DNA from 3 places in the Bradyrhizobium sp. SZCCHNR1053 genome. Region 3 is predicted to be linked to each of the others. Evidence: predicted binding sites of a transcription regulator. Region 3 holds the regulator's gene; each other region holds the start of a gene.
The links. Region 3 encodes LexA, which represses DNA repair genes until DNA is damaged. Its sites were predicted from a motif close to TGTTCNNNNTGTGTTCNG; they were not measured.
Positions count from the first base shown of each region.

Region 1: QX051_RS07220 (DNA recombination protein RmuC) is a predicted target of LexA. The motif match lies at 1,544-1,561, and genes of this name have one in related genera.
Region 2: QX051_RS26695 (YifB family Mg chelatase-like AAA ATPase) is a predicted target of LexA. The motif match lies at 1,329-1,346, and genes of this name have one in related genera.

Region 1 covers NZ_JAUHJM010000002.1:498,498-501,771, reverse strand. Annotated here, with positions in the region: gene QX051_RS07225 (AmpG family muropeptide MFS transporter) at 1-164, opposite strand, end outside; gene QX051_RS07220 (DNA recombination protein RmuC) at 281-1,513, opposite strand; gene def (peptide deformylase) at 1,683-2,210, shown strand; gene fmt (methionyl-tRNA formyltransferase) at 2,292-3,227, shown strand.
Region 2 covers NZ_JAUHJM010000015.1:86,579-89,852, forward strand. Annotated here, with positions in the region: gene QX051_RS26695 (YifB family Mg chelatase-like AAA ATPase) at 1-1,282, opposite strand, end outside; gene QX051_RS26700 (DUF2336 domain-containing protein) at 1,512-2,582, shown strand; gene QX051_RS26705 (outer membrane lipoprotein carrier protein LolA) at 2,602-3,274, opposite strand, start outside.
Region 3 covers NZ_JAUHJM010000001.1:675,590-678,863, reverse strand. Annotated here, with positions in the region: gene QX051_RS03215 (ComEC/Rec2 family competence protein) at 1-181, shown strand, start outside; gene QX051_RS03210 (hypothetical protein) at 136-354, opposite strand; gene QX051_RS03205 (hypothetical protein) at 578-1,018, opposite strand; gene lexA (transcriptional repressor LexA) at 1,278-1,976, opposite strand; gene glp (gephyrin-like molybdotransferase Glp) at 2,183-3,274, opposite strand, start outside.

The DNA of each region.
Region 1 (3,274 bases), on a different contig from region 3:
CCGGACAACGCCAGCGGCAGTCCCGACGAGAAGCCGAGGAACAGCACCACGAGCACGCGCGGCTGCAGGTAGACGGCCATGCTCTCGCGCCAGGTGGGGGCGGGTTTGGCGGCGGACTCTGCGGCGGTCGCGGTGATCTCGGAAGCGGTGTCGGGTGCAGTCATGACCGGGTGGTAACAGATTTCGACAGCACCACAAACACAGCCGTCATCGCCCGGTTTGACCGGGCGATGACAATCTTGTCTGGATTGCCCTCTCATGCAACAGACGCAGCCAACGATCACTCTCCGGCCTGCATGCGCCCCGCTAGAGGAAACAGGTCCGGCGTCGTGCCCGCAGCCGGCGCGATGCGTGGTGAGTCCACCGGCGCATCCTGCTTGCTGAAATCGAGCTCCTCGATGCGGGCGGCGCGCTTCTCGATCTTGTCGGCGGAAATGAGGATCTGGCGGATGTCCTCGCCGACATCGCCGAAATGCTTCTGCAGTTTGAGCACGCGCTCGCGCAGGCGGCCGAGATCGTCGCCGAGATGGATCACCTCGTTGCGGATCTGGTCGGCGGCGTCGCGGATGCGCGCATCCTTCATGATCTGCTGCATGACCTGGATCGCGAGCATCAGCAGCGACGGCGACACCAGCACGACGCGCGCTCGATAGGCTTTCTGGATCACGTCGTCGAAGCCGTCATGGATCTCGGCATAGACCGATTCCGACGGCACGAACATCAGCGCCGTGTCCTGCGTCTCGCCGACCACGAGGTACTTCTCGGCAATGTCATTGACGTGGCGGAGCACGTCGGTGCGCAGCCGCTGCGCCGCGGCGCGCTTCTCCTCCTCGGTCACGGCGTCGTGCAGTGCGGTCACGGCTTCCAGCGGAAACTTGGCGTCGATGCACAGCGGTCGCGAATCGGGCAGGAACACGACGCAGTCGGGCCGCTTGCCGCTGGCGAGCGTGTGCTGAAACGCGTAGCTGCCCTTCGGAAGCCCGTCCTGGACGATCGCCTCCATGCGCGCCTGGCCGAAGGCTCCGCGCGACTGTTTGTTGGCGAGGACGTCGCGCAAGGTCGTCACTTGCGTCGTCAGCTCGCTGAGATCACGATGGGCGTTGTCGATGATGCCGAGGCGCTCGTGCAGCACGCGCAGACTATCCATTGTGTGGCGCGTGCTCTGCTCCATCGACTGTCCGACGCGGTGGGTGACCGCATCGAGCCGTTCGTTCACGCTGCGGGCCAGGTCCACCTGACGGCCGGCGAGCAGCTGGGCCATCGCGTCGACCCGGCCGGAGGCCTCGCTCTGGACGCGGATCATCTCGCCGAACCGTTGTTCGAGCTCGTCAGCCCGCATCGCCTGCTGGGCGGCGAGCTCCGCGCCGCGCCGTCCGGAGCGGGCCACGGCGGCCACGATGATCACGAGCAGTAGCAGCACCAGTACGCCGAATCCGATCAGCGCATCGCTCGCCCTGATGGGCAGGTCGCCGATGATGACGACGACAGGATTGAGGGATTGGCTGACGGTCATCACCCCCGTCTATCCGATTCGCGCAAGCTCGCGAACGAAGAGAGAACAATTATGGTTAAGGGCACGTTAAGAATCATGGTTAACGAAACGTTGAAATTCATGGTTAGTGAAGTCTTAACCGCGAGCCATCACATTGACCCCGCCGGTTCCGCGGCTTAAATCGCGCGCCATGTCCCTAAGAGAAATCATCATCCTGCCGGACCGGCAGTTGCGGCTGGTGTCCAAGCCGGTCGAGAAGGTCACGCTGGAGATCCGGCAGCTGGTCGACGACATGTTCCAGACCATGTACGACGCGCCCGGCATCGGGCTTGCGGCGATCCAGGTCGCGCAGCCGCTGCGCGTCATCACCATGGATCTGGCCAAGCCCGATGCCAACGGGGAGGGCAAGCGCGAGCCGCGCGTCTTCATCAATCCCGAGATCATCGCCAAGTCGGACGAGCTGTCGGTCTACGAGGAAGGCTGTCTGTCGATCCCCGAATATTACGAGGAGGTCGAGCGGCCGGCACGCGTTCGCGTGCGCTTCACCGATCTGGACGGGGTGGTCCGCGAGGAGGATGCCGAGGGGCTCTACGCCACCTGCATCCAGCATGAGATCGATCATCTCAACGGCGTGCTGTTCATCGACTATCTGTCGAAGCTGAAGCGCGACCGCGTGATGAAGAAGTTCACCAAGGCCGCCAAGCGCGCCAGCGACTAACGGTCAACTCTCTCCTCCGTCATGCCCGGGCTTGACCCGGGCATGACGCGGAGGATTCGGCAATGCAGGATCTTCCACCAGATGCCGCTTCGCCTGATCTTCATGGGCACGCCGGATTTCGCCGTGCCGACCCTGCTCGAACTCGCCGGCCACGGCCACGAGATCGCGGCGGTCTATACGCGCGCGCCGAAACCCGGCGGCCGCCGCGGCCTCGCGCTGCAGCCGACGCCGGTCGAGACCGAGGCGCGTCGGCTCGGCATTGCCGTGTTCACGCCGAAGACGCTGAAGACCGAGGCGGCCTTGGCCGAGTTTCAGGCTCATCAGGCCGATGCGGCCGTGGTCGTCGCCTACGGCATGATCCTTCCCCAAGCCATTCTCGATGCGCCCAAGCTCGGCTGCTACAATCTCCACGCTTCCCTGCTGCCGCGCTGGCGCGGTGCCGCGCCGATCAACCGCGCGATCATGGCGGGTGATGCCGAGTCCGGTGTCATGGTGATGAAGATGGATGTCGGGCTCGACACCGGCGATGTCGCGATGGCCGAGCGCCTTGCGATCACCGACGCGATGACGGCGTCCGATCTGCACGACCGCCTGTCGCGGATCGGCGCCGATCTCATGGTGCGCGCGATGGCGGCGCTAGAGCGCGGCGGGCTGACGCTGACGAAGCAGGCAGAGGAAGGCGTCACCTACGCCGCCAAGATCGAGAAGGCCGAGGCGCGGATCGACTGGACGAAGCCGGCCCACGCGGTGCTGCGGCACATCCACGGCCTGTCGCCATTTCCTGGCGCCTGGAGTGAGTTCACGCTTGATGGCGAAGCGGTCCGCTTGAAGATCCTGCGCTGCGCGCTTGCCGACGGCAGGGGCGAGCCGGGCGCCGTTCTTGACGAGCAGCTCACCATCGCCTGCGCCGACGGCGCCATCCGCGTCACCGAGCTACAGCGCGCCGGCAAGGGTCCCATGAAGGCCGCGGATTTCCTGCGTGGCACCCGTATCGCGCCGGGCCTGCGCTTCGGCTGACCACCTCATCTCGTCATGCGCGGGCTTGACCCGCGCATCCATCTCAA
Region 2 (3,274 bases), on a different contig from region 3:
CGGCCCTGGCGTAGCGGGCGCGCTGCAGGTCGCGCGCGGCCGCGACGCGGGCCGCGACCTCGGCCGAGCCTTCCTTGGACGGCGGCAGGATGAGGTCGGCGGCGGTGACCGCGGGCACCTCGATGCGCAGGTCGATGCGGTCCATCAGCGGGCCGGAGATGCGCATCTGATAGTCGGCGGTGCAGCGGTCGATGCGGCCGCGCTTGCAGGCGTAGCCGGGCTCGAAGGCGTTGCCGCAGCGGCACGGGTTCATCGCGGCGACCAGCATGAAGCGGGCAGGGTAGGTGACGCGGTGGTTGGCGCGCGAGATCGAGACCTCGCCATTCTCCAGCGGCTGGCGCAGCGAATCGAGCACGCGCGGATCGAACTCCGGCAGCTCGTCGAGGAACAGCACGCCCTGATGCGCCAGCGAGATCTCGCCGGGGCGGGCGCGCAGGCCGCCGCCGGTCAGCGCCGCCATGCTGGCGGAATGATGCGGGCTGCGGAACGGCCGGCGCGACGTCAGCGCGCCGCCCTCGATCTCGCCGGCGACCGAGGCGATCATCGAGACTTCCAGCAGCTCCGCCGGCGACAGCGGCGGCAGGATCGAGGGCAGCCGCGCCGCCAGCATCGACTTGCCGGCGCCGGGCGAGCCGATCATCAGCAGATGATGCCCGCCGGCGGCCGCGATCTCGAGCGCGCGCTTGCCGCTCTCCTGGCCCTTGATGTCGCGCAGGTCGAGCAGGCTTGCGGGTGCCTCCTGGATCTTCGGCTGCGGCCGCGACAGCACCTGCGTGCCCTTGAAATGGTTGGCGATCTGGATCAGCGAGCTCGCCGCGATGATCTGCAAGTCCGGGCTCGCCCATGCCGCCTCGGCGCCGCAGGCGGCCGGGCAGATCAATCCTTCCTCGCGCGCATTGGCGCCGATGGCCGCGGGCAGCACGCCGGCGACTGGCGCGATCGAGCCGTCGAGGCCAAGCTCGCCCAGCACGGTGAAGCCGCCGAGGGCATCCGGCGGAATGGCGCCGATCGCGGCCATCAGCCCCAGCGCGATCGGCAGGTCGTAATGGCTGCCTTCCTTGGGCACGTCGGCCGGCGCCAGGTTGACGGTGATCCGCCGCGCCGGGAGCGCCAGGCCCGAGGCGATCAGCGCCGAGCGCACCCGCTCGCGCGCTTCCGACACCGCCTTGTCCGGCAGGCCGACGATCGCGAACGCCGGCAGACCGGGCGCGACCTGGACCTGCACGTCGACCGCGCGGGCCTCGATCCCCTCGAAGGCGACGGTGGAAACGCGCTGGACCATGATGCCCCTCCCAGCGACCAAGCTAGCGGAAGCAGGGATTGTTCGCAAGAACAATACAGGAACACGGTCGTTGCCACGCTCTGTTGCAGTCCATTAACGACAGCCGCGCGGGTTGCAGCTCCGTCCGCCGGGCTTAACGCCCCTTTAGTCCGGCCTTCGCATTCTTCCTCAATTGATGATCGACCCGCGCCTCTGTCATAGCCAAGAGGCGCCCAACGAGGGACGTGCGATGCCTCCAGCGCCTGCGGCAGCTCCGACCGCCAAGACGCCCGCCGGTGATGCGCGGACGGTGTCCGAGCTCGCCACCGACATGCTGCGCCGGACCACCAGCCTGTTCCTGGCCGGTCCGCGGCCCGCGTCGGCCGAGCAGCTCGATCTCTACGACCAGATGTTCGCCCGGCTGATGCCGCAGGTCGCGACCGAGCTGCTGGCCGAGCTGAGCATGGCGCTCGCCGGCGTGGAGCGCGCGCCTTACGCCACCGCGCGGCTGCTCGCCGTTCACCCCGAATTGCGCGTCGCCGGGCCGATGCTGGCCAAGGCGGCGGTGCTGACCGAGCGCGACCTCGCCGAGTTCATCCGCACCGGCAGCCCGGCGCATCTCGTCGCGCTCGCCAGCCGACGCGGCATCGGCGACAATCTCACGACGCAGCTGATCGCGCGCGGCTTTCCGGCGGTGCGCATGGCGCTGGCACAGAACCTCTCCGCCCGGCTGTCCGAGGATGGCTATCGCAGCCTGTTCAAGATCGCCGAGCGCGACGAGGATCTCGCCGAGAAGCTCGCGCTGCGCACCGATCTGCCGGCCAAGCTGTCGCGGGCCTTCGTCGCCGCGGCGAGCGAGGGCGCCCGCGCCCGCTTCATCAAGGCCGCACCGCCGGCGACCCGCGCCACCCTGCAGGCGACGCCGACCCGCTCGCCCGGCGCGGCAATGCGCGCGATCTGGGACTATCAGCAGGTCAAGGCCGAGGTTGCCGCCCTCAGCCGCACCGGAAAGCTCGGCGACTCCGCCGTCAACCGCTTCTGCGCCACCGGCGATTTCCCTGCCGTGATCGCAGCGCTGGCGCTGCTCTGCGTCGTCACCATCGAGACGATCGAAGCGCTGCTGGAGGAGGACCGTCTCACGGATCTGCTGCTGGCCTGCAAGGCGGCGCGGTTGAGCTGGGCGACGACGTCGATGATCCTGCGCGGCCGGCCCGGCTGCGACGTGCTTCCGGCCGATGACCTCGAGGAGGCGCGCAAGCGCTTCGAGAAGCTTGCACTGTCCGAAGCGCAATGGAAGGTGCGCGGGCTCGAATCGCGCTGAGCGAGCGCGAGAGGCGGCGTCAGCCCGGCGGCGTGCTCGGATAGGCCGTGAAGTCGATCTTGAACATCGCCGGATCGAGCTTCTTGGTCGTATCGAGATTGTAGACGGCGATGGTGGTGTCGTAGCCCTGCGGATCGGTCACGGTCCACTGCTTGAGCTGGCCGTCCTTGACGCCGAGCATCAGCATCAGCCGGCTGGTGCCGATCAGCGCCTGCTTCTCCTCGATCGTGATCGTGACGTAGAGGTCGTCGGCCGCAACCGCGATCACGTTGGTGTCCTTGAGCAGGTCGATGCGGTCCGACAGCAGATAGCGCAGCGGCGTCTGCGACAGCGGATAGACGTCCTGGGTCGCGAGCTTGCGGTCGCGCACCACCAGCGAGGAGCCGTCGGCGATGATGTCGATCGGCGTCGGCGGTTCGTATTCGAAGCGGACCTTGCCCGGCTTCTGGATGTAGAAATCGCCCTTGGTCTTGCTGCCGTCCGGGCCGACCTGGACGAAGTTCCCGACCAGCGTCTGCAGCGACGACAGATAGGCGCTGACCTTGGCCGCCTGCGCCTTCTGGTTGGCGTCGAACGAGGTGAAGATGCTGGCCGGCACGTTGCGCCGGGGATCGGGAATGATCGGGTTGGGCGGGGCGGTCTGGGTGGTCGAGGGACTCTGGCCCGAGCGCTGCTGGTCGGAGGCGCTGAGC
Region 3 (3,274 bases):
GCTGGTGCAGCGGGGCACCGGCTTCTCCGTCACGCCGGTGCGCGCCGGCGGCACCGACCGCCCGTGGTGGCCGGCGCCCGCCGAGGCCGGCGAGTTCGACACGACGCTGACGCCGCGTGCGCCGGTGTCGCGGCTTCAGGACGCGACGCCGCCGGAGACGGAGCAGGGCGAGCAGGATTGAGCGCCGGACAGCTCGAACGTGCTGAGATGATACAACGTGCTGAGATGATACTCGGTGTCGTCGGGTCCATCGAACAGCGAGGGACCTTCGACCAGCGTGAACGCAGCGCCCGGATATCGTTGCCAGACGGCGATGTCATCAACCGTGACCGTTAGCCATCCGAACGGAAGCATGTAGCGGCCGGGCTCGGTGATCCGGTCGGCCTTGTTCCAATCGATCTTGTTGACCGCGGCGGCAAGCTCCCCCGGCACACAATGCCGGCCGAGGGATGTCGTTCCTATTCGATGCGATGCCGGAGCGTGAGGTTCGCCCGAAAGGACCTTGCGCTTGCAGAAACCAAATCTCCCCCGGCCGAAAGCTCGCTCATGACCGAGAGAAATGCGGACGCGCAGGCGCTCAGGTGATGCTGATGCGGCGAATCGGTGTGGCCTGCGAAGCCGGAACGTCCTCCGCCATGCCCGGGCGGCGCTCGGCCGGCTGCTTGCTGACCGGCAATTGTAGCACGGTGACGCGCTGGCCCTCGCAGAGCTGGGTCACCAGCACGTGGCGGCCGTCGGCGAATTCGATCGCGTCGTGATGGCGATCGGGGATGTGCGTCTCGATGCTGTTGAACTTCGCGACGCGCTCGCGGATCGTCCGGGTCCAGAGCCAGCGGCTGTCGTAGCGGACGTCCTCGACAAATGCCAACTCGGTGCCGGGCAGCATGCAGACGGCGACGGTCGGCTCGCTCTCGAGGGCGAAGCCGCGGGTGGCGGTGCCGCGAAACGTCGTCGAGATCAACGTCTCGCCGACCTTGGCGGGACGGGACGCAACCGCATGGAGGCTGTAGTCACACATCGGATCGCTCCTCGTTGAGAGATAGCCGACCCACGCTCCCCCCGGACAGGCGCAGGCCTCTATCAGAGTGGACATCGATGGTGATGTTAGCGCGCGCTTCACGGCAATTCTGCGCTGATCTGCACCGCGTGCGCCCGCGGGCGATCACAAGCGTTTGAGCATGCCGCGCTGCACATCCTGAGGTGCATTCGCGCGTGACCAATTTCGATCGGCGGCGAAGCGCGTGCGCCCGTCGCCGATCGACCGATCGCGTCCGCGATCAGTACTTGCGATACAGCCCGACCAGCTTGCCTTGGATCTTCACCCGGTTCGGCGGCAGGATGCGCACCTCGTAGGCGGTGTTGGCCGGCTCCAGCGCGATCGATGCGCCGCGGCGGCGGAAGCGCTTCAACGTCGCTTCCTCATCGTCGATGAGCGCCACCACGATGTCGCCGGTATCGGCGGTCTCGTTGCGCTGGATCAGCGCCATGTCGCCGTCGAGGATGCCGGCATCGACCATGGAGTCGCCGCGCACCTCGAGCGCATAGTGATCGCCGTTGCCGAGCATGTCGGCAGGCACGCTGATGGTGTGGCTGCGCGTCTGTAGCGCCTCGATCGGGGTACCGGCGGCGATGCGGCCCATCACCGGCACCGCGACGGGGCGCTCGCCATCGTCCAGCGCGGGAGTGCTGGTGCGCACCTTGCCGAGATTGCCCTCGATCACCGATGGGGTGAAGCCGCGGCGGTTGTTGGCAGCCTGTGACAGCTCGGGCAGCTTGATCACCTCGATCGCGCGGGCGCGGTTGGGCAGCCGGCGGATAAAGCCGCGCTCCTCGAGCGCCGTGATCAGGCGATGAATGCCGGACTTCGAGCGCAGATCGAGCGCATCCTTCATCTCGTCGAAGGACGGCGGCACGCCGGCTTCCTTGAGCCGCTCGTTGATGAACCGCAGAAGTTCGTACTGTTTGCGCGTCAGCATCTCGACCTGGTCCCCAGTTTGTTGTCGTCCGAGTCCAGGAGCTGCGCCTTGAGCACAAACCGGCTGAGAGCGCCTTGGAGTCGGACCATCATCGCGTCGCCCGCAACATACTAAAAACAAATCATGAACGGACACTATATGTTCGATGTGTGTTCCGCAATCCTTAAATTGTAGTGAACGGACCGGGCTTTGCCGGGGGAAACGGCCTAGCTCGGCAGGCGCAGGATCTCGCACGGGCTGCCGGCGGCGGCCTTCGGCGCAAACGCCCGCCGGATCACCAGCGCCTGCGAGAGCGCGAGATTGCCGAGCAGCGACGAATCCTGCTGGGTCACCGGCGTTGCGATCAGGGTGCCGTCGGCGCGCTCCTCGAGCTGCGCCCGCAGATAGTCCTCGCGCGAATCGTTGGCCCCGAGTTCGCGGCCGAGCAGGGCGGTCTCGCGTGGCATGCGAGCTTCGTCGCGGCCGAGCAGCCGCCGAATCAGCGGCACCAGGAACAGGATGGCGCAGACATAGGACGACACCGGATTGCCGGGCAGTCCGATCACCCTCATGTCGCCGAGCCGTCCGTGCATCATCGGCTTGCCCGGCCGCATCGCGATCTTCCAGAACGCCATCTCGACGCCCTCGGCTTCGAGCGCCTGCTTGACGAGGTCGTGATCGCCGACCGAGGCGCCGCCGGTCGTGATCAGGATGTCGGCCTTGGCCTCGCGCGCCCGCCGGATCCCGGCGATCGTGGCCTCCATCGTATCCGCGGCGATGCCGAGATCGATCGGTGTCGCGCCCTCGCTGCGCACCAGCGCCCGCAGGGCGTAGCCGTTGGAATAGACGATCTGGCCCGGGCCGGGCGTCGAGCCCGGCATCACGAGCTCGTCGCCGGTGGCGAGCAGCGCCACCTTCGGCCGGCGCCGCACCGGCAGTGCCGGATGATTCATGCTGGCCGCCAGCGACAGGTCGCGGTCGCTGAGCCGGCGGCCCGCCTTCAGCAGCACCATGCCCTGGTGGAAGTCGACGCCAGCGGGCCGAATGTGCCGGCCCTTGATGGCCGCCTCGTTGATGACGACATGGCCATCTTCGGCGATCGTGTCCTCCTGGATCACCACCGAGTCGGCGCCCTCAGGGACAACGCCACCAGTGAAGATGCGCGCCGCCTCGCCGGGTCCGACCACGCGATCGAACGGCCGGCCGGCCGCGACCTCGCCGATCACCCTCAGCCGCACCTTGGCCTGGGCTGCGTCCGCCGCGCGCACGGCGTAGCCGTCCATCGCCGACATCGCCTCGGGCGGCTGCGTCCGCAGCGC